One region of the Pseudoalteromonas sp. bablab_jr010 genome, then DNA from elsewhere that is predicted to be linked to it. Evidence: predicted binding sites of a transcription regulator. Region 1 holds the regulator's gene; each other region holds the start of a gene.
What was found. Region 1 encodes MetJ, which represses methionine synthesis genes. Its sites were predicted from a motif close to TAGACGTCTAGACGTCTA; they were not measured.
Positions count from the first base shown of each region.

Region 2: metA (homoserine O-succinyltransferase) is a predicted target of MetJ. The motif match lies at 3,183-3,200, and genes of this name have one in related genera.
Region 3: metK (methionine adenosyltransferase) is a predicted target of MetJ. The motif match lies at 3,007-3,024, and genes of this name have one in related genera.

Region 1 is NZ_JACDWV010000201.1:304,691-312,440, reverse strand. It holds gene JIG37_RS22070 (malic enzyme-like NAD(P)-binding protein) at 583-1,824, shown strand; gene metJ (met regulon transcriptional regulator MetJ) at 1,924-2,244, opposite strand; gene metB (cystathionine gamma-synthase) at 2,469-3,728, shown strand; gene metL (bifunctional aspartate kinase/homoserine dehydrogenase II) at 3,733-6,078, shown strand; gene JIG37_RS22050 (PBP1A family penicillin-binding protein) at 6,158-7,750, opposite strand, start outside.
Region 2 is NZ_JACDWV010000195.1:8,084-15,833, forward strand. It holds gene JIG37_RS18955 (histone deacetylase) at 1-811, opposite strand, end outside; gene JIG37_RS18960 (PilZ domain-containing protein) at 865-1,230, opposite strand; gene ettA (energy-dependent translational throttle protein EttA) at 1,345-3,018, opposite strand; gene metA (homoserine O-succinyltransferase) at 3,265-4,212, shown strand; gene JIG37_RS18975 (homocysteine S-methyltransferase family protein) at 4,202-5,269, shown strand; gene metH (methionine synthase) at 5,279-7,750, shown strand, end outside.
Region 3 is NZ_JACDWV010000199.1:134,916-142,665, forward strand. It holds gene JIG37_RS20340 (winged helix-turn-helix domain-containing protein) at 1-603, opposite strand, end outside; gene tkt (transketolase) at 868-2,859, opposite strand; gene metK (methionine adenosyltransferase) at 3,126-4,277, shown strand; gene JIG37_RS20355 (START domain-containing protein) at 4,319-4,930, opposite strand; gene JIG37_RS20360 (CYTH and CHAD domain-containing protein) at 4,968-6,488, opposite strand; gene JIG37_RS20365 (TIGR04211 family SH3 domain-containing protein) at 6,702-7,301, shown strand; gene JIG37_RS20370 (hypothetical protein) at 7,376-7,576, opposite strand; gene JIG37_RS20375 (TetR/AcrR family transcriptional regulator) at 7,697-7,750, shown strand, end outside.

The DNA of each region.
Region 1 (7,750 bases):
CTATTTCTGGCTGTTATGCCCATTATGTCGCTATTTTTGCAGACAAATTGCCACCCCTTGGCTATATTCTTTTTTGTATAAATGAGTATACCAATCCGCAATAATACTTAATCATTTTGAGGGATTAAACCTGTCGCTACCTGCGTTAAAAATTTCTGATTTAGAACACAACTAAATAACGAAATTTTTGCCTTGCTATCAACAAGGTTTCATTGTCTCAAAATAGACTACTTAATTAAGCGTATTGGTATCTAAAAGTTATTAGAAATAATAAATTTAAATAACTTTGTTAGCAAATGCTGTGAACTTCGTTGAAATGGCTGTTTTGGGCTAATTTCGGCTAATTGCAGTGTACGTGCGTATAAAATACAACAACACGTGCTTAAAAGGTCATAAATAGATGAATTTTTATGTCTGGTTAATCGCAACTATGCACAGAAATTGTTGGGAAATCCTTTAAAATTAAGCGATATAGCATATAACAGGATAGACCTGATAATACTTGGAATTTTTATACATTACAGGTATCGTACTGATGCAAGCTCTCTCACTTTTTAACTTTTTGCAGGATACTATCGCGTTATGTCAGATTTTCGTGAACAAGCATTACATTACCACGCTCACCCCGTTCCAGGTAAAATTAGTGTTGAACTAACCAAGCCAGCCGAAACGGTTAACGATCTCGCTTTAGCTTATAGCCCAGGTGTGGCTGAACCAGTCCGTGAAATTGCTGCTGATCCAGCAAACGCCTATAAATACACAGGCAAAGGCAACATGGTTGCAGTTATTTCAAACGGTACCGCAATTTTAGGTTTAGGTAACTTAGGTCCGCTTGCATCAAAACCTGTAATGGAAGGTAAAGCCTTACTATTCAAACGTTTTGCTGGCCTTGACTCAATTGATATTGAAGTTAAACACCGCACAACAGAAGATTTCATTAATACGGTTGCTAACATCGCTGATACGTTTGGTGGTATCAACCTAGAAGATATTAAAGCGCCAGAATGTTTTGAAATCGAAAAAGCGCTTATCGAGCGCTGTGATATTCCCGTTTTCCACGATGACCAACATGGTACCGCTATTGTTACAGCTGCTGGTATGCTTAACGCCCTTGAAGTGCAAGGCAAAGATATCGAAGATGCTATCATCGTATGTTTAGGTGCTGGTGCTGCTGCTGTTGCTTGTATGGAGCTTTTAATTAAGTGTGGTGCACTGCGTGAACACATTTATATGCTTGACCGTAAAGGTGTGATCCATACTCGTCGTGATGACTTAAACGAGTATAAGCAATTATTTGCTAACAACACCGATAAGCGTACATTACAAGATGTTATTGCTGATGCTGATGTATTCGTTGGTGTATCAGGTCCTAACCTGTTAACTGCAGATGATCTTAAGCTGATGGCAGATAAGCCAGTTGTGTTTGCATGTTCAAACCCAGATCCTGAGATTGCTCCAGAAGTTGCACATAGCGCGCGTAACGATTTAATTATGGCAACGGGTCGTTCAGATTTCCCTAACCAAGTAAATAACGTGCTTTGTTTCCCATTCATTTTCCGTGGCGCGTTAGATGTTCGTGCAACGGCAATTAATGATGAAATGAAAATTGCTGCAGTTCATGCTATTCGTGGCATCGCGAAAGAGCCTGTACCAAGTGAAGTATTAAAAGCGGCTGGCGTTGAGTCACTTGAGTTTGGTGCCGAGTACATCATTCCTAAGCCTATGGATCCGCGTTTATTACCACGTATTGCACGTGCTGTTGCTGAAGCGGCTGTAGAGTCGGGTGTGGCGCAAATCGATATGCCAGAAGATTACATGCGTTAAACTTAATTAGCCTTAGGTATAACGCTCAATAAAAAACTCAGCCTAGGCTGAGTTTTTTTATATCTGCGATTATCGGCGGTGATCCGATGGCCGAAATACTTATTCTGAATCAAGCACTGGGATATCTAATCCCATTTCTTGCATAATTCTTTTAACTTCTTCAGGTACCTTTTCAGGGTTGTCTTTACGTAGGTCGTCATCATTTGGTAATGGTTGACCTGTAAAAGCATGTAAGAAAGCTTCACACAATAACTCACTGTTCGTCGCATGACGCAGGTTATTGATCTGGCGGCGTGTACGCTCGTCAGTTAATACTTTTAATACGTTAAGTGGGATTGATACGGTAATCTTTTTTACTTGTTCTGATTTTTTACCGTGTTCTGCATATGGGTGAATGTATTCACCGTTCCATTTAGCCATAAGTTGTTTCGTTGCCTCGGTTGTCAGTGATTTACGCCTTATTCACAGCGCAAGATGCGGAAATTCTATCTCTTTAAAAAAGATAGTCAAATACTAGTTATTTGGCCATCTAGTGGTGTAAATGTATAAACCTCTATGTGTAAGCGATAAATGCTTTGACTTCTCATATTTGATCATCTAACCTTTTAGACGTCTAAACATCCAATTAAAGAATAGGTGATGAAATGAGCGAAAAAAATAAAGCGACGATTGCTGTTCGTCACGGCATAGAAGCCGATAAACATCATGGTGCGGTTGTGCCTCCTTTATACTTATCAACCACCTATTCGTTTGCTGATTTTGATACTAAGCGCCAGTATGACTATGGTCGCAGCGGTAATCCAAATCGCGATATCTTAGCTGAAACCTTAGCTGAACTTGAAGGTGGTGCTAAAGGTATTATCACTGCAACAGGTATGTCTGCTGTGCATTTAGCCACTCAGCTATTAAACAGTGACGACACGTTAGTGATCCCACATGACTGTTATGGCGGTAGTTATCGTTTATTCACCTCGCTTGAAAAGCGTGGCCTGTTAAAACTAAAAGTTTTGGATTTAACTAAATCTGAAAATCTCCAAGAAATTTTAGCGATTAAACCTAAGTTGATTTGGATTGAAACGCCAAGTAACCCAATCTTGCGTTTAACAGATATTAAAGCAATCACTAGTATTGCTAAGCAGTGTGGTGCTTTGGTTGCGGCTGATAACACCTTCTTATCACCTGCATTACAAAACCCAATTGAGTTTGGTGTTGATATTGTTGTGCACTCAACCACTAAATACATCAATGGTCACTCTGATGTAGTGGGCGGTGCAGTGATTGCTGCAACGCAAGAGCTAGGCGACGAGCTTGCTTGGTGGGCGAATAATATCGGTATTACTGGTGCACCATTTGACAGCTACTTAACGCTTCGTGGTTTACGTACTTTAAATGTACGCCTAAAGCAGCACCAAGAAAATGCCTTTGCCATTGCTGAGTATTTAGAAAGCTCTCCTTATGTGAGCCAAGTTTATTACCCTGGCCTTGCTTCTCACCCACAACATGAGCTTGCTAAAGCACAGCAACGCGGTTTTGGTGGCATGGTGAGCTTTGATATTAAAGGCGACATCAACGATGCTGCTGCGTTTTTAACAAGCCTTAAAGACTTTAGCCTTGCTGAGTCGTTAGGTGGGGTAGAAAGTTTGATTTGTCACCCTGCAACAATGACCCACGCAGGCATGGAGCCTAAAGCGCGTCTTGAAGCTGGTGTGGGCGATACCTTGATCCGTATTTCTGTAGGCATTGAAGACGTAAAAGATCTCATTGCTGATTTAGACCGTGTTTTCAATTTAGTTAAGCCAGGTCAAGGACTGCAAGTTACAAAAGCTGAAGCTAAGCAAGCACAGCAAGATACACAACAAAACGCGTCATTTAAGTTAACGCCAGCACATACGGCATTGTGGTAGAAAAATGGTAAATATTGTTCATAAATTTGGTGGCTCAAGCTTAAGCTCGGCAGATCGTTATCATGCGGTAGCGAACATCGTTCTTGCTAATACTGAGCAGGGCGATTGCGTCGTTGTGTCGGCATCGGGTAAAACAACCGATACCCTGGTAAAGCTTTGGCAAAGTTACCAGCAGCAAGATAGCCAAGCTGTTAGCGATATTCTATTGCTTATTGATAACAATCAACGTGCGCTTATTGAGCAGCTACTTATAGGGCAGAATAAACAACAGGCGTTGGCACAGTTAAAAGATGAACTTGCTGTATTAAATGAATTAATTAGTCAGCAGCAGTTACTTGAAGCCCCTTTACTTGCTCATGGTGAAGTGTGGTCGGCGCGGTTATTGGCTGCTTATCTAAATCAGTTAGGTGTCGATTCGCAAGATGTTGATGCAAGACAGCTATTTACTCTAAATGGTGGCCAGCTTTTACATCAAAAAAACCAACAGCAATGCAGTGATGCGATTAGCAGAACACATATCAACGTAGTAACGGGTTTTATAGCTGCAGATTGCCAAGGTAATACGGTGACATTAGGCCGTAATGGCAGTGATTACAGTGCCACTTTGTTAGCGAGTTATACTTTTGCCAAGCAAGTGTCTATCTGGACAGATACACAAGGGGTATTTAGTACTGACCCTCGTAAAGTTAAAAATGCGGTTAAGTACGCCAAAGTATGCCGCGAGCAAGCTAACTTATTAGCGCGTTTAGGTAACCCAGTATTGCATGCAAAAACCTTGTCGCCGTTAAAAGACTCAGAAATTAAATTAGTGGTAAGAAGTAGCTTTGATTGTGATGCAACGCCAACCGAGGTAGTAAAAGAAGGTTATAGTAAAGCAAAACGTTTTATTACGACCTTAGATAACATCGATTTATTACGGGTTGATAAACTAAGCAGTGGTGAAGTCGGTGAGCTTAGTCAGTTAATTCAACACAGCCTGCATCACTTTACTAAAGAGGGCGATACTTACTTATTAGTGCCAGGTCAAAGCACTCACCAAGTTGTCAGCCACTTAGCGGGCCGTGCAAATATTGTCGAGTCAAATTTAAGTGGTTGTGCAGTAGTTGCCCCAACAGCTGATGTATCTGCGCTAACAGAGCAAGCCACAGCGCTTTTAAAAGAGCAAAGTATTCATCCTCGTTTTGTACAACAAGACGATAACTATGTGTTGATCTTAAACGATCAGGCAATTGATAGTGATGTTTTAACTCTTCTACATGACAAGCTGGTAAACAAAGGTCAAGAGTTGGCCATTATCGTTGCTGGACTTGGTAATGTAGGCGAAGTGTTCTTATCGCAACTACAAGCTCAGTTTGCGCGTTTATCTGCTCAGTACAAAGTAAAAGTAGTTGCTCTTTTACGCTCTAAACAAATGCTTTTTAGTGCCAGTGGTTTAAATACCGAAACATGGCAAGAGCAGTGGCATAATGAAGCGCAAAGCTACGACAAAGCTGAATTATTAGCACGTATCAATGAACTAGATTATGAGCACAAAGTGGTGATTGATATCACTGCCAGTGAGGCGTTCAGTCAGTTATACCCTGACTTTGTTGAACTTAACTGTCATTTGATCAGTGCAAACAAATATGCGGGCACTGCAGAAAATAGCTGGTATCAAAACCTACGCACTAATTTGGCTGAGCGAAACTTGTTGTGGCGTTATAACACCAGTGTGGGCGCAGGTTTACCGATTAACTTTGCTTTAGCTGATTTGCAAAATAGCGGAGACAGCATTAACCGCATTGAAGGGGTATTCTCGGGTACTTTATCGTGGTTATGTAGCAGTTATGATGGCAGTGTGCCGTTTTCAGATTTAGTGCTTCAAGCTCAGCAAATGGGCTATACAGAGCCAGATCCTCGTGAAGATTTATCTGGCCGTGATATGCAGCGCAAACTGCTAATTTTAGCGCGTGACTTAGGCCTTGATTTAGAGCTTGATGATATTGCTTTAACACCTCTGATGCCTGAACAGCTTGCATCAGGAAGCTGGCAAGATTTCCTTGCAAACAAACAGCTACTTGATGAATTCATGACAGAAAAAGCAGCCCAAGCTGCGGCGGAAGATAAAGTGGTGCGCTACACCGGTGCTATAACACTCGTAGATGGTAAGGTTCAGGCTCAAGTTGGTTTAGTCAATGTTGGCAAAGATGATGTACTAGCAAGCCTTAAACCGGGCGATAACATCTTTGTGATCAATTCACACTGGTATACAGATAATGCATTGGTGATCCAAGGCCCAGGAGCGGGTAAAGAAGTCACTGCCGCTGGGGTGCACTCAGACCTATATTGGCTGGTAAATAACCTAAAGTAATTTTGCTGATCTTAGTTTAAATAGCTAAGCAAAAAGCGCCCCAAGGGCGCTTTTTTATGTCTTATAGCAACTTAGTTATTTAGAACAACTCTTCCTCTGTGCTGAGCTTTTCTTCAAATACGTCTGTTGGTTGATCGAGTACGTACTTAGTTGGTGCAGTGCCTTTAATGAAGTATTCAAAACGACTGGTGTAATCATTTTTGTGACTCAATAGACCTGTTGCTAAGTCGATTCGAACCGATACTAAACCTTCAGGAAGCTCAATAGGTGCTTCTGGCATACCATCAAGGGCTGCACGCATAAAGTCGACCCATGCAGGTTGCGCGGTTTTAGCGCCGGATTCTGCACCTGATATTTGCGATTTATCGAGGTTACTATTGTAAGTCGAGCGGCCTAGCGCTTTTCCAGGGTTATCAAAACCAACCCAGACCGAAGTCATTACATTGCGATTAAAGCCGCTAAACCAAGTATCTACCGAATCATTAGTGGTACCTGTTTTACCAGCTAAATCACGACGATCAAGTGCTTGTGCACGCCAGCCTGTGCCACTCCAGCCTGTTTTATGGGTCCAACTACCGCCCCCCCAAATTGCACTGTGCATAGCTTGCGAAATTAAAAATGCATTTTGCTTAGAAATGATACGAGGCGCACAGCGAGGTGTTTTCGTTATCTCCGCTTCAGTAAAACTCTGTTGATTCTGGTTAAGAGATGCAAACTCAGGGGTTACAGTTTGCTTAGGCGCATCACAAGCAAGTTCAGGCTCTGTTTTAAATAAAACAGTACCCGCCGAATCCTGAATCTCAGAGATAAAGTAAGGGGTTATCAAATGACCGCCATTGGCGAATGTACTCATACCGCGGGCTAGTTCAAGTGGAGTGATTGAAGCGCTACCGAGTGCGAGTGATTCACTGCGGTTAATATCGTTATTCAAAAAGCCAAACTTAAGCAAATGATCGGCTGTACGCTCAAGGCCAACACCACGTAATAGGCGCACCGAGATTACGTTCTTCGATTGTGCGAGTGCTCTGCGAATACGTATAGGACCATTATAAACCGCTGGGCTGTTCTTAGGGCGCCATGCCACACCTTGGCTTTTATCCCATTGATTAATTGGCGCATCATTCAAAATAGAAGCAAGCGTATAGCCATTCTCAAGTGCCGCTGAATAAATAAATGGCTTAATGTTTGAGCCTACTTGGCGTTTTGCTTGAACTGCGCGATTGTATTGGCTTTGTTCAAAGCTATAACCACCGACAATCGCTTTAATACGACCATCTTGCGGATCAAGTGAAACAAGTGCGCTCGATGCTTCTGGTACTTGGCTAAGGATATAGCTTTCATCTGCATTTTTACGCAGCCAAATTTGCGCTCCCGCTGATAAAATTTCGGTAGCTGTTTTTGGTGCAAAGCTTTGACGGTAACGCGTAATATATTTACGCGCCCATTTTAGACCATCCCACTCAACAGTGACTTGTTCACCGCTTTTTAATAGCACATCAATTGATTGTTCAGCGACGTTGGTGACAACACCTGCTAATAGCGGACCAAATTCTTTGACATCTTTTAATTTAGATAAGATCTCTTCTTGGCTAAGAGGGCTTTCATTTTCGCTGTCCCATAACTGAGCCGCAGCACCACGGAAGCCATGACGCATATCGTAAGCGTGTAGGTT
Region 2 (7,750 bases), on a different contig from region 1:
CATTGTGCTCAAGGCAGCGTTTGAGAACTAAATGGTCGCGTTGTGCTATCCCTTGCCAGCTTATATCAAGTTTTCCTAAGCCATCTTGCTGCCATACATCTACACCTGCATCATAAAGTACTAAGTCTGGGTTTAGGGTGTTTAATAAATAACTCAGCGTATCGTCAACAACGCTTAGGTATTCACTATCAGCGACATTCGGTGCTAAACCTATATCTAAATCGCTGGCTGATTTTCGAAACGGAAAATTCTTTTCACAGTGAATAGAGCAGGTATAAGCATAGGGCTGATGCGCCAGCATTGCTGCGGTACCATCACCTTGATGAACATCTAAATCAAAAATAAGTATATTGGTTACTTCACCACTTTTTATCAGGGTTTCGCTGGTGAAAGCGAGGTCGTTTACCATGCAATAGCCTGAGCCAAAATCAGTATGAGCATGGTGAGTGCCTCCCGCTAAGTGGCAAGCAACGCCATGTTTAAGAGCTAAGCGTGCTGTTTGTAAGGTGCCCAGAGGCGCAGTAAAGGTACGTGCCATCAGCTCTTTTGACCAAGGTAAGCCAATACGGCGCATCGCTTTTTCATCTAAGCGGTTGTGCCAAAGGTCCTGGATATAATTTTCACAGTGCACTAACTCAAGGGGCTCAGGGCTGCCAAGCATCGGTTGAGTTAGGTTGTCATTTATTAATCCAAGGTTTTGCACATGCTCATATAAATAAGCAAACTTACTCATCACAAAGCGATGGTTAGGATCGAAACTAAACGAGTAATTTGGATGATACACCAAGGGTAAGTGGGGATTTAACTGCATAGCTTATTAAATAGCTGAATTTGCTACAGCATAACGAATCTAAAGGCAAATGTTTACTCTGGCGCGTGAATTAAATGAGCTAACTCGCGATGTAATAATGCCTCATCACCCAGATTTAGCTCAATCAATCGTTTTAAGTGAGTAATACTATCAATATCGATATGTTCGCAGCGAAGGCCTGCATGCTGATGCTCAACATGGCACAGCTCCACTTGCATTTTAATCTCGATAGTTGACTCTGGCAGGGTAAAGATTAAGTCAGCTTTACTATGAATAGGCACTAAAAATGAATCACTTTTAGTAATGAGCGCACCTTGCAAAGATAGATCAAGTAAATGACAGTGATAGTCGTTATCTTCGATACGAAGGACCGCAGGGCAAGAAAATAATACCCGCGAAAACTCTCTGCGTTCATTCATAGCTGTATCTCCAACTTTAGTTACTTAATAGTATAGATCATAATGGAGTGAGTGATAGCAAAGCTTAATACAACAAAAAAGCCCCTGAGTAGGGGCTTTTTGAGTATCAGCTAATTAGCCAATTTTTTTGTATTTAATACGCTTAGGTTGTGCCGCTTCTGCGCCTAAGGTTTTCTTCAACCACTCTTCGTATTCTGTGTAGTTACCATCGAAGAAGTTAATTTGGCCTTCGTCACGGTAATCAAGAATATGTGTAGCAATACGGTCAAGGAACCAACGGTCATGCGAGATACACATTACACAGCCAGGGAACTCTAAAATAGCGTTCTCAAGTGCACGTAGTGTTTCAACGTCTAGGTCATTGGTTGGCTCATCCAGTAGTAATACGTTACCACCAGCTTTTAGTAACTTAGCTAGGTGTAAACGGTTGCGCTCACCACCTGATAGGTCTTTAACGAATTTTTGTTGGTCGTTACCTTTGAAGTTAAAGCGGCCAACATAGGCACGGCTTGGGAATTCAAAGTTACCAATTTTTAATACGTCTTGGCCGTTAGAGATTTCTTGGAAAACCGTGTTGCTCTCGTCCATGTCGCCACGGAACTGATCAACCGTTGCAAGTTCAACAGTGTCACCAACAATGATCTCACCACTATCTGGCGTTTCTTCACCACTTAGCATTTTGAATAGTGTCGATTTACCCGCACCATTGGCACCGATAATACCTACGATAGCGCCTTTCGGCATTGCAAAGTTTAAGTCATCGATTAATACACGATCGCCAAAGCTCTTCTTCAGGCCTTTCACTTCGATAACTTGGTCACCTAAGCGTGGACCCGGTGGAATAAATAGTTCATTCGTTTCGTTACGCTTTTGGTAATCGTTTTGCTGAAGCTCAGAAAACTGTGCCATACGTGCTTTAGACTTAGCTTGACGGCCTTTCGGGTTTGAACGAACCCATTCAAGTTCTTGCGCGATTGATTTTTGACGTGCTTTTTCAGATTTCTGTTCTTGTTGTAAACGTAAATCTTTTTGCTCAAGCCACGATGAGTAGTTACCTTCCCAAGGAATACCTTCACCACGGTCAAGCTCTAAAATCCAACCTGCTACGTTGTCTAAGAAGTAACGGTCGTGGGTTACAGCAACCACGGTACCTTCGTAGTCGTGTAAGAAGCGCTCTAACCAAGCAACTGACTCAGCATCTAAGTGGTTGGTTGGTTCGTCAAGAATAAGCATATCTGGTTTTTCAAGTAGTAAACGACAGATCGCAACACGGCGACGCTCACCACCAGAAAGGTGTTCAATTTTTGCATCCCAAGGTGGAAGGCGTAATGCATCAGCTGCACGCTCTAACACGTTGTCGATATTGTGACCATCGTGCGCTTGGATGATAGCTTCAAGTTCGCCTTGCTCTTTAGCAAGCGCATCGAAATCAGCACCGTCCATTGCATACTCGTTGTATACTTCATCAAGGCGGTTTAGTGCATTTTTAACTTCGCTTACTGCTTCTTCAACTGTTTCGCGAACTGTTTTGCTTTCGTCTAGCACAGGCTCTTGCGGTAAGTAACCGATTTTAGTGCCTGGTTGAGGGCGAGCTTCACCTTCAAAGTCTTGGTCAACACCAGCCATAATGCGAAGTAATGTTGATTTACCTGCACCGTTTAGACCTAGCACACCAATTTTTGCGCCTGGGAAAAAGTGTAAAGAAATATCTTTTAAGATAGTGCGCTTAGGTGGCACAACCTTAGAAACTCGACTCATCGAGAATATAAACTTATCTGGTAACACCATGAAAGGAGCCTTCAATTTATAAGAAAAATTAACAGCAAGTATTGTATACCCAAACTACCTCAAAATACAGAATTCAGCGTTTATGATAGGCTTAACATCAAGGTGTTATTTACTCAAAGAGTCATACATTTTAATTAATGACCACTCAGAAATACCACTTCATTTGGACATCTAAACATCTAGAGGTTGAAATTTCTAACTATCCGTTCATAATTAGCAGTCAGATAAGTATGCTCGGAGCCAGCTATGCCCATTACAGTAAAAGATGAATTGCCAGCCATTGCAAAATTACGCCAAGAAAACGTGTTTGTAATGCCAAAAAGTCGCGCGAAAACGCAAGAGATACGCCCAATGCGTTTGGCCATCTTAAACTTAATGCCAAACAAGGTTGAAACCGAAGTGCAGTTTATTCGCTTGTTAGCTAATTCACCGCTACAAGTTAATGTTGAGCTGTTGCGCTTAGATACTCACCGCACCAGTAGTCACTCTGAGCAGCACATGGATACGTTTTATCGCTATTTTTCAGAAGTGAAAGATAATAACTACGATGCCATGATCATAACAGGCGCGCCGCTTGCTCATTTAGAGTATGACGAAGTTGCTTACTGGGACGAGCTAAAAGTTATTTTAGATTGGGCTGAGCAACATGTTACGTCTACGCTGTTTTCGTGTTGGGCGGCCCATGCGGGTCTATATCATCACTATGGCCTTAAGCGCGAACTTAAACCAAATAAATTAAGCGGCGTATTTACCCATAAAAGTTATTTTGACCATGCAGCACTCACTCGTGGTTTTGATGATACCTTTTTAGTGCCACACTCTCGTTATGGTCATATTGATATCGATAAGATCACTGCCTGCGAAGAGCTGGTGGTGTTAGCCGGATCAGAGCGAGTTGGTGCTTACTTAATTAAAAATAAATCAGGCAGCCAAGTGTATATTACTGGCCATCCAGAGTACGATGCTCATACCTTAAAAGGGGAGTATTTACGCGACCAAGAAAAATCAGCGGATGCGCCTAAGCCAGAAAACTACTTCCCTGACGATAACCCAGACAACGAACCGTCGAAAACGTGGCAAAGCCATGCCTTTTTATTGTTTTCGAATTGGTTAAACTATTATGTGTACCAAACTACACCGTATGATATTAACTTAGTTAGCCAAGATGTAAGGACTAACAACTATGCCGAGTAATGCAGTGAATAAACGCGAACAATTAACCGAGGCGCTAAAACAGCGAATTTTAATCCTCGATGGCGCGATGGGCACCATGATCCAAGAATATAAATTAGAAGAACAGGATTATCGCGGTGAGCGCTTTAAAGACTGGCATGTACTTATTAAAGGCAATAACGATTTATTAAGCCTAACTCAGCCAAAAATCATTGCTGATATTCACCGTGCTTACTTAGAAGCCGGTGCCGATATCATCGAAACGAATACCTTTAATGCCACGACTATTTCGATGGAAGATTACGACATGGCGAGCCTTAGCCGCGAAATCAACTTCGAGTCAGCGAAGCTTGCACGCAGCGTGTGTGATGAACTTGAAGCAAGCGATCCTAGCAAACCGCGTTATGTAGCCGGTGTACTTGGACCAACATCAAAAACCTGCTCTATCTCTCCAGATGTAAACGACCCGGGTTACCGTAATATCAACTTCGATAAGCTGGTGGCGGCGTACGTTGAGTCAACATTGGCACTGATGGAAGGTGGTGCTGACCTTATTTTAATAGAAACCATCTTTGATACCCTTAATGCTAAAGCGGCTTCGTTTGCCGTAGAAGAAGCTTTCGAGCAAGCTGGTCGTAGTTTACCTGTGATGATCTCAGGCACCATTACCGATGCCTCAGGCCGAACTTTATCAGGGCAAACCACAGAAGCATTTTATAACTCAATTCGTCATATCAAACCGCTATCAATCGGCCTTAACTGCGCCCTTGGCCCTGACTTACTGCGCCAGTATGTTGAAGAGTTATCGCGCGTTTGTGAAACCTTTACCTCGGTGCATCCAAATGCAGGTTTACCGAACGAGTTTGGCGAATATGATTTAGAAGCTCCTGAAATGGCCCAAGAAATTATTGATTGGGGCAAGTCTGGCTTTATCAATATTGTAGGTGGTTGTTGTGGCACCACTCCGGCTCATATTAAGGCGTTTGCGAAAGGCCTTGAAGGTGTTAAACCTCGCCAATTACCTGAGCTTGAAGTGCGTATGCGCTTATCGGGCCTTGAAGCGTGTAACTTAAACTAGGAAACCGACATGACTGACCAAATTGCTGTATTTACTAACGTCGGTGAGCGTACCAATGTAACAGGCTCGGCTAAGTTTAAGCGCTTGATCATGGAAGAAGATTACGAGACCGCTCTCGATGTTGCCCGTGAACAAGTAGAAAATGGCGCGCAAGTAATTGATATCAACATGGATGAAGCCATGTTGGACTCGAAAGCGGCGATGGTAAAGTTTTTAAACTTAATTGCCTCAGAGCCTGATATCTCAAAAGTACCTATCATGGTCGACTCGTCTAAATGGGAAGTGATTGAAGCAGGCTTAAAGTGTATTCAAGGTAAGGCCATTGTTAACTCAATTTCACTTAAAGAAGGTGAAGAGCCGTTCATCCGCCAAGCTAAGCTAATTAAACGCTTTGGTGCTGCTGCGGTTGTAATGGCGTTTGATGAAACAGGGCAAGCAGAAACCGCTGATCGTAAGTTCGAGATTTGTCAGCGCAGTTACAAAATACTCGTTGAAGATATTGGCTTTCCGCCAGAAGATATTATTTTTGACCCGAACATTTTTGCCGTCGCAACGGGCATTGAAGAGCACGATAACTACGCGGTTGAGTTTATTGAAGGTACGCGCCGAATTAAGCAAGGCCTACCGCACTGTAAAGTGTCGGGTGGTGTATCGAATGTGTCGTTTTCGTTTCGAGGTAATAACCCAGTACGTGAAGCTATTCACTCTGTGTTTTTATACCACGCGATTAAAGCGGGTATGGACATGGGCATTGTAAATGCAGGTCAATTAGCGGTTTACGATGATATTCCCGACGAGCTGCGCAAAGCTGTAGAAGATGTGATCCTCAATACCGACCCAGGTGCCGGTGAGCGACTTGTTGAACTTGCACCAAAATACTCAGGTATGGCGCAAGCAGAGAAAGTTGAAGACTTAGAATGGCGCACTTGGCCTGTCGAAAAGCGCCTTGAACATGCGCTAGTAAAAGGCATTACCGAGTACATCGACGAAGATACCGAAGAGTGCCGCAAGAGCAAAGCTAAGCCTATCGAAGTGATCGAAGGCCCGCTTATGGACGGCATGAACGTAGTAGGTGACTTATTCGGTGCGGGTAAAATGTTCTTACCTCAGGTTGTTAAGTCAGCTCGTGTGATGAAGCGCGCCGTTGCCTATCTTGACCCTTTCATTGAAGCTGAAAAAGAAGAGGGCGCAACCAACGGTAAAGTGGTTATGGCAACCGTTAAGGGCGACGTACACGACATTGGTAAGAATATTGTAGGCGTGGTACTGCAATGTAATAACTACGAAGTTATCGACCTTGGTGTGATGGTGCCGGCAGAGAAAATCTTGCAAACCGCCATTGACGAAAAAGCCGACATTATTGGTTTATCAGGGCTTATTACCCCATCACTTGATGAAATGGTGCATGTTGCCAAAGAAATGACCCGTCGTGGTTTTGAATTACCGTTACTGATTGGTGGTGCAACAACCTCTAAAGCGCATACTGCGGTTAAAATTGAGCCTCAGTATGATAAAGGTGTGGTTTATGTCAATAACGCCAGCCGCGCTGTAGGTGTGGTTTCTAATTTATTGTCGAAAGAGTTAAAGCCAGCATTTTTAGAGAAAACCAAGGCTGAGTATGAAAAAGTACGTGAACAACAAGCACGTAAAAAGCCGCGCTCAAAACCTGTTACTTTACAGCGTGCTCGCGACAACGCTGTAAAACTTGATTGGGACAACTACACACCACCTGTGCCGAAAAAACTGGGTGTGACTGAGTTTAAAGATGTTTCGATTGCGACGTTAAGACAGTACATCGACTGGACTCCTTATTTCATGACGTGGTCAATTGCTGGTAAGTACCCACGTATTCTTGAAGATGAAATTGTAGGTGAACAAGCTAAAAGCTTATTCGCTGATGCTAATGCAATGCTTGATGAGCTTGAGCAATCAGGTGCGCTGCAACCTCTAGGTGTCATTGGTTTATTCCCTGCAAACCGAGTAGGGGATGACATTGAGATTTACACCGATGAGTCGCGTACAACGCTTTTAACTACATCGTGTCATTTACGTCAGCAAACGGAAAAAACCGACTTTGCTAACTACTGTTTAGCTGATTATATTGCGCCAAAAGGCACTCCTGATTACTTTGGTGCGTTTGCGGTTACTGGTGGTCTTGAAGAAGACGACCTTGCCGATGCCTTCGATGCGAAGCAAGATGATTATAATAAGATCATGGTTAAAGCCGTTGCAGACCGTTTGGCTGAGGCATTTGCAGAGTACTTACATGAGCAAGTGCGTAAAGAGTATTGGGGCTATGCGGTAGATGAAAATCTATCGAACGATGAACTTATTCGTGAAAACTACCAAGGTATTCGCCCAGCGCCAGGTTATCCTGCTTGTCCTGAACATACAGAGAAGAAGAAAATCTGGCAGTTACTTGATACCGAGCAACGTATCGGCATGAAGCTAACCAGTTCATATGCAATGTGGCCGGGTGCG
Region 3 (7,750 bases), on a different contig from region 1:
ATCAGTATCTGAAAAGGCATTTCGCAACTTACTAATTACTCGGCGAATAGCAGTGTCGGTGACTATTTGATTTTGCCAAACATTGCTGTGTAGCTCTTCTAAGCTGACGACTCTAGGTTGTTGCTCTATTAAATAGCTAAGTACTTGCATCATTTTTGGTTCTAAATAAGTTACTTGCTCATCTTTTGAAATGCTTTTTTCTTCGTAATTAAATGTATATTCACCGATCATCAAAGTGCTTTGGTCTGAAAGAGAAAAGCTTTTTTCCTCTACTTCTTGAGTATCTTCTTGCTCACTTTTTCTCAATACTTTTTTATAATTTCTACTAATTAACTTAAAGCTGTAAGTCACTAAAAGAACAATTGGGCTAAGTGGTAGAGAGAGAATAAAAAGTAAAGATATTAAGTAAGCATTAACCTTGCTTTTTACTAATAACTGCCCAAATAAAACAACCGCAAGCACCCATAAAATAAATGGTAAATCGATACTAATACTTTCAAGATCGTCTCCACAAACACCCACTCGAAAAAACGACATATCAAAACATAAAGCAAAGCTATTAAAACTAGCTAACAGTAAAGCCAGCATATACAACCATTTCATTTTCATTCCTTAAATATTACTTTGACTGGACGATAATATAGCAGAAAGCCACTATTAACCAATCCCTTATAATACATAGGGAAAGCTTAACAATTTGCATGATGTGATAATTGAAGATCGTACTTGAGCACGCCACGAGGAGTAAGGTTTATGTGCTAGCAAATGTGTTGGGTTTCACTCCGTTCTACCCAACCTACCAGTCAAACACAAAAAAGCCCGCGCTGTGCTATACAGGGCGGGCTTTTAAATTTTAGCGGCTTAAGCTTAGAACAAAGCGTTTGCTTTGTTTACGATGTTTTCAACAGTGAAACCAAAGTGCTTGAATAGCTCGCCTGCAGGTGCTGACTCACCGAATGTCGTCATACCAACTACTGCACCATTTAGACCTACGTATTTGTACCAGTAGTCTGCGATGCCCGCTTCGATTGCTACGCGGCGTGTAACGCTTGCTGGTAGTACGCTTTCTTTATACGCGGCGTCTTGCTCATCAAATAAATCAGTTGAAGGCATAGATACCACGCGTACTTTTTTACCTTGTGAACGAAGTTCTGCAGCGGCATCTTGTGCAAGCTGTACTTCAGAACCTGTTGCAATAAGGATAAGCTCTGGCTCACCGTCACAGCTAAGTACGTAACCACCTTTTTTCACATCGGCTAACTGTTGTGCAGTACGCGTTTGTTGCTCAAGGCCTTGACGAGTGAAAATGAGTGACGTTGGGCCATCTTTACGCTCAATAGCTTGTTGCCATGCAATCGCTGACTCAACTTGGTCACATGGACGCCAGTTCACTAGGTTAGGCGTTAAACGCATGCTTGCGATCTGCTCTACCGGTTGGTGCGTTGGACCATCTTCACCTAAACCAATTGAATCGTGCGTGTATACGAAGATACTTGGTTGCTTCATTAGTGCCGCCATACGTACTGCGTTACGTGCGTATTCCATGAACATTAAGAATGTAGCACCGTAAGGAATAAAGCCTTTATGCAGTGCAATACCATTCATAATCGCTGACATACCAAATTCACGTACGCCGTAGAAAATGTAGTTACCGTTTGCATCGTTTGCTTCTAGGCCTTTTGAGCCATCCCAAAGTGTTAAGTTAGAACCAGCAAGGTCAGCAGAGCCACCCATGAATTCTGGTAGTAACGGACCAAACGCGTTTAATGCATTTTGTGATGCTTTACGTGTTGCAGGGTTTGCAGGGTTTGCTTGTAGCTCTTCGATGTAAGCTTGTGACTTTTCAGCCCAATCTGCCGGTAGCTCACCGTTTGTACGGCGCTTAAACTCAGCAGCAAGTTCAGGGTATGCACTTTCATAAGCTGCAAATTTTTCGTCCCAGCTTGCTTCTAGTTGCTTACCTTTTTCTTTGCCATCCCACTCGCTATAGATATCAGCTGGGATTTCGAATGCATCGCCAGTCCAACCAAGGAACTCACGAGATGCTTTAATTTCGTCTTCACCTAGTGGTGCACCGTGACAATCATGGCTACCTGATTTATTAGGTGAACCATAACCAATCACTGTTTTACAACAGATTAATGATGGCTTATCAGTAATGCTACGCGCTTCTTCGATAGCGGCGCGAATTGCATCAGGGTTATGACCATCAACATCGCTAACTACGTGCCAGCCGTATGCTTTGAAGCGCGCTGGTGTGTCATCGCTGAACCAACCTTCTACTTCACCATCAATTGAGATGCCGTTGTCATCCCAAAACGCAACTAGTTTACCTAGGCCTAATGTACCGGCTAATGAACAGGCTTCGTGTGAAATACCTTCCATTAAACAGCCATCACCCATGAATGCATACGTGAAGTGATCAACAATATCGTGGCCTTCACGGTTAAACTGTGCAGCTAGCGCTTTTTCGGCAATTGCCATGCCCACTGCATTTGTGATCCCTTGACCTAATGGACCCGTAGTAGTCTCAATACCTGGTGCATATCCATACTCTGGGTGACCCGGTGTTTTTGAGTGCATTTGACGGAAGTTTTTAATTTCCTCTAGTGGTAAGTCATAGCCACTTAAGTGCAGTAGAGAATAGATCAGCATTGAACCGTGGCCATTCGAAAGAATAAATCGATCTCGGTCTGCCCACTCTGGATTCGTTGGATTGTGCTTTAGATAATCGCGCCATAGTACTTCTGCGATATCTGCCATGCCCATAGGGGCGCCAGGGTGACCAGATTTGGCCTGTTGTACTGCGTCCATTGATAAGACGCGAATAGCATTTGCAAGTTCTTTGCGTGATGGCATGAATTCTCCTACCTTTATGTATTTGCGCTGGTTGTTTATGAAGCCCCATTCTTACTTATTGTAAGGGTACAGTGCAATTAAAAATCCGCATTAAATGCACCATTTATGGGCGTTTGTTAAGAACAATACGTTATTACTAATTTTAAATGGACGTCTAGGCGTAAAATTACTATGCAAACATATTTGTTTTAGATAAAATACGCCCCTTAATTTTTTAGCGCTATTACCGACGTTTGTGAAGCGCAATATTTGTGAGCAGAAATACAATGGCAAAACATTTATTTACTTCTGAATCTGTTTCTGAAGGTCATCCGGATAAAATCGCGGACCAAATCTCTGACGCGGTTCTAGATGCTATCTTAGAGCAAGATTCTCATGCCCGTGTTGCATGTGAGACTTACGTTAAAACTGGCATGGTGATGGTTGGTGGTGAAATCACAACTAGCGCTTGGGTTGATATCGAAGAAATCACACGTAAAACAGTACGTGAAATCGGTTACACGCACTCAGACATGGGTTTCGATGCTGACTCTTGTGCGATCCTAAACACTATCGGTAAACAATCTCCAGACATCAACCAAGGTGTTGACCGTGCTCGCCCTGAAGAGCAAGGTGCTGGTGACCAAGGTCTAATGTTCGGTTACGCATGTAATGAAACTGACGTTTTAATGCCTGCACCAATCACTTATTCACATCGTCTAGTTCAGCGCCAAGCTGAAGTTCGTAAAAGCGGTGAGCTTAACTGGTTACGCCCAGATGCAAAATCTCAAGTAACGTTTGCATACGAAAATGGCAAGCCTGTTGGTATTGATGCCGTTGTTCTTTCAACTCAACACTGTGATTCAATCTCACAAAACGACTTAGTTGAAGCGGTAATGGAAACGATCATTAAGCCAGTTCTTCCTGCTGAGCTAATCTCAAGCGCGACTAAGTTCTTCATCAACCCAACTGGCCGTTTCGTAATCGGTGGCCCAATGGGTGACTGTGGTCTTACAGGTCGTAAAATCATCGTTGATACATACGGTGGTATGGCTCGTCACGGTGGTGGTGCTTTCTCAGGTAAAGATCCATCAAAAGTTGACCGTTCAGCGGCATATGCTGCTCGTTACGTTGCTAAAAACGTGGTTGCTGCAGGCCTTGCTGACAAATGTGAGCTACAAGTTTCTTACGCTATCGGTGTTGCAGAGCCAACATCTATCAGCATCGAGACATTTGGTACAGGTAAATTAGAAGAAGCGCGTCTAATCGAATTAGTACGTGAGCACTTCGACCTACGTCCTTACGGCTTAATCCAAATGCTTGATCTTGAGCGTCCTATCTATCAACCGACTGCGGCTTATGGTCACTTCGGTCGTGATGAGTTCCCTTGGGAGCGTGCAGACAAAGCAGACGCACTTCGCGCAGCTGCTGGCCTGTAATAGGTTAGATAAAATGAAAAAAGCGCCTTTTGGCGCTTTTTTTATGAACACGAACCTAACTGACTTATTAAGTTATCTCGCGAGAACTGATTATTGGTTAATTGCTCTGTCAGTGCTTGTAGCGTTTTATAAACGCTCTTTAGCGATACCTTATTGCTCAACCAATGCGGGATTGAGCCACCCGGATCAGCATAGGCCTGATGGCTTACCAATAAATGACTTTGCTGCTCTTCTAAACGCCAATAAGCCCTGAGCTCTTTAATACGCACAACCCCAGAGACTTCTGCTTTAGCGTATGGCTGACTGATAATTTTTAGCTCTGTTTTATGTTCACCTAAGGCATGATAACAAGAGTAACTCACCAAATCGCGATCTAACACCGGCCAAGGCGAGTTAAAGTGAGTGTAAACAAGGGTTTCTGAGGGGCTTAAGCGCTCCATTAAAGTCACGCTTTTAACATTTTCGAGCCAATTAGGCGCGTTGTCGGTATCACTTAACAGCGCCATAAAGTCACTGGCCTTAGCATTTTTTACCAGCACAGAAGCATTAATTTCTATAATGCCAGTTTCGTGCTTTTTATAGCTAACCTTTATATCGTCTTGCTGTTTGTAGGTTTGCCATTCAATAGGGTTAGCCACTGCCGAGAGACTCAAACATGCTAACCCTATCCATAGGCACAAGCGCATTTATTTAAAACCAATAAGGGTCTGTATTAAATGACGCGTGGCGACTTTGCTCCATTGCACTGACCAAAAACTCTGACTTTTGATCAAGCCATGATTGAATTTTTGTTAGCTCTAAGTCGTCTTGCCCTGCACATAACTGCTTTAAGTACTCAAGGGTGCTTAACTCATAAATACCATGAGAGATATCAACCCACGGCATACGAAACTCGTTTCGATCTTCTTTATCGAACAAAGCGCCTAAGCAGTTGCCGCTGAGTAATGAGTTTTCAAGGCGGGTGCGCAGTGCCAAATAGTCTTTATCTGTAAACACTTGCTGCTCAGGAATAAGTTCGTGCATATCGTGCCAATCTTTAGCAAATAAACGCTTAGCAATATCGGCAACAGGTTTTTCAGCAGCTTGAAACTCAGTTTGCCCCCATGACTTACGCCATTGTTTTTCAATCAACCATGTTGTTAATTGTAATAATAAGCGATTGTATCGGGTGCTATGGAAAAGTTTTTCGATATCTTCAATGCTTGGCTGCAACTCTTTTAAGTCATTAATAACTTGAGTGAGCTCAGGCGCACTGTTGATTTTTTTGTAGTACGCGTGGCGCTTAGATGTGTAGGTTTTTAGCTGAATAGCATTTTCAACCCATGCTAATTCGCTTAATAACCACTTTAATTCTGTACGTAATGAGTCGGTATCGTCTTTACTAACAATATCGTCAAACAGCCAAAATGTATGGCGAATCAAACGAATACCGTCGGTGACACGCTTAAGGGTTTTTAAGCTTGGTTTTATGAAGTAGCAGGCTTCATGTTTTTGTACAAAGCGAATCGCGTAGTTAATGCTTTCTACTAAGGCTTGTTCTTGGGTTGCACCACGTTTTAGTGGCACAAAGCCAATTGATTTACTTGCTTTTAATGGTTTGTCATCTGCAAGACGATAACCTCGAGCAGCTTTAGAATAAAGCCCTAAGCGAACATGGCTTTCACTTACCAGTTTATCTGCCAAAGCAAACAACTCATTGCGACTACCTTCAATCAGTTCGATTTCAAGTTCAGAGATTGGCTCAACTTGGCCCGATGCAGCCACTTCACCTTTATCTAATACCACTTCAATTTTTGCGCCATTTTCGGTTTCGAGTAACCAAGTACGGCGTATAAAGTTAGTGCTAAAAATTGGGTATAGGTTTTCTGCGATGGCAGGCACTTGCATACCATGCGGCCAAATAGCAGCATCAAATGCAAGTAAATCAGGGCGATTACCTGACAGTGGCAAATTGTATTCAGGGCGCTGATGTAAGCCGCCCACCACTTCGCCAGCAAGCTTGATGGTTTGCTCACACTCACCATCACAACAGCGAGTACGAAGGCCAATATCTAAAGCGCGTAATTCTCGGCTTGGCGTATCGTAATAAGCATTTTGTAAATTGCGTGACGGTTTATTGGTAACGGTTTTTGCAAATTGGGTAATTAATGCGGGGATCAGTGGAACAACGGCATCTGACACCAAAAACTTCAGTTCTATCTCAGTATCCATTCGCTTTGCGGAGTACATTTAAAATAAATAAGTGATCAAAATAAACAAAGCAGACTGTTAATGCAAATTTTTTCCTGTTTTTTGCGGTTAAGCCCACGCACGGATTACAATATCAGCCTTGCTATTAATAGTTGAAATCCCTACTATCTCTATACATAAAGAAATTATAAATTTAGCCACTTCTAGGCAAGATCACATTAACAAGGTAGATTGATGTTAAAACAGTGTATTTTTGGGTTGCTCCTTGCGGCCACCTCTTTTATTAGCTACGCAGAAGAAGCACCAAGCAGCGACAGCCAAAACACCGCCTACATAGTCGATAACCTGTACACCTTTATGCACTCAGGTCCAAGCAAAAACTACCGCATTTTAGGTTCAGTCGATGCAGGCACACAAATAGTGTTATTGTCGGGTGAAGATAATGGCTACTTTAAAATTCGTGATGATAAAGATCGTGAAGGTTGGGTAGAGTCAAAATTTGTTACTGAAAATGCAGGTATTCAACAACAGTTTCAAGCGCTGAATAACGACATGACGGTAATGCAAGAACAGCTTCGCCAAGCTGAAATTGAACTACCACAACTACAAGAGCAGAACAAATCACTAACAGAGCAAAACCTAGCGCTTAGCAAGCAAATTGAAGCACTTAAAAGTACTATTGAGTCTGAGCGTAATGCTAAGCAAACAGCCAGTGCCAAAGAGAAACGTCAGTTATTAACTTATGGCGGCGCAATTGCGTTCATCGGCTTACTACTTGGTATTATCCTAACCGTGGTGTTATCTCGTCGTAAACGTTACGACGGCTGGGCATAAACCTCCTCCCCATTTTGACAAAAATAAACCCTGCATTTTGCAGGGTTTATTTTTTAAACTTATCCACTTTTTACTCAAGAGCATTTTTGTCTAAGAGTCTTAAACACTTCTTGCTTTAACACTAAAAGCCCCTCTTTGTAACCTAAGATAAGCAATAACAATATCAAGCCTCCAGGCAATAGCACTGCAATAAGCAGAGGGCCTAAGATAAAGCTATAAAAGCAAATACCAGGTACGAATAATACATAACCAATTAAGCGTTTTAATTTATTCATAGTGCAACCATCCATTTAATTGAGCGCGCTCATTTTAATATTGAGCGCGCTCAATTTACAACACCTTTGATTGAGTTTTTTTTAATTTCTGGTTAAATAGCATAAAAATTGGAGTGTTCAGTGACCAAAAAAGAGCAAACAAAACAACAGATACTTACAGCCTCATGGCAGCTT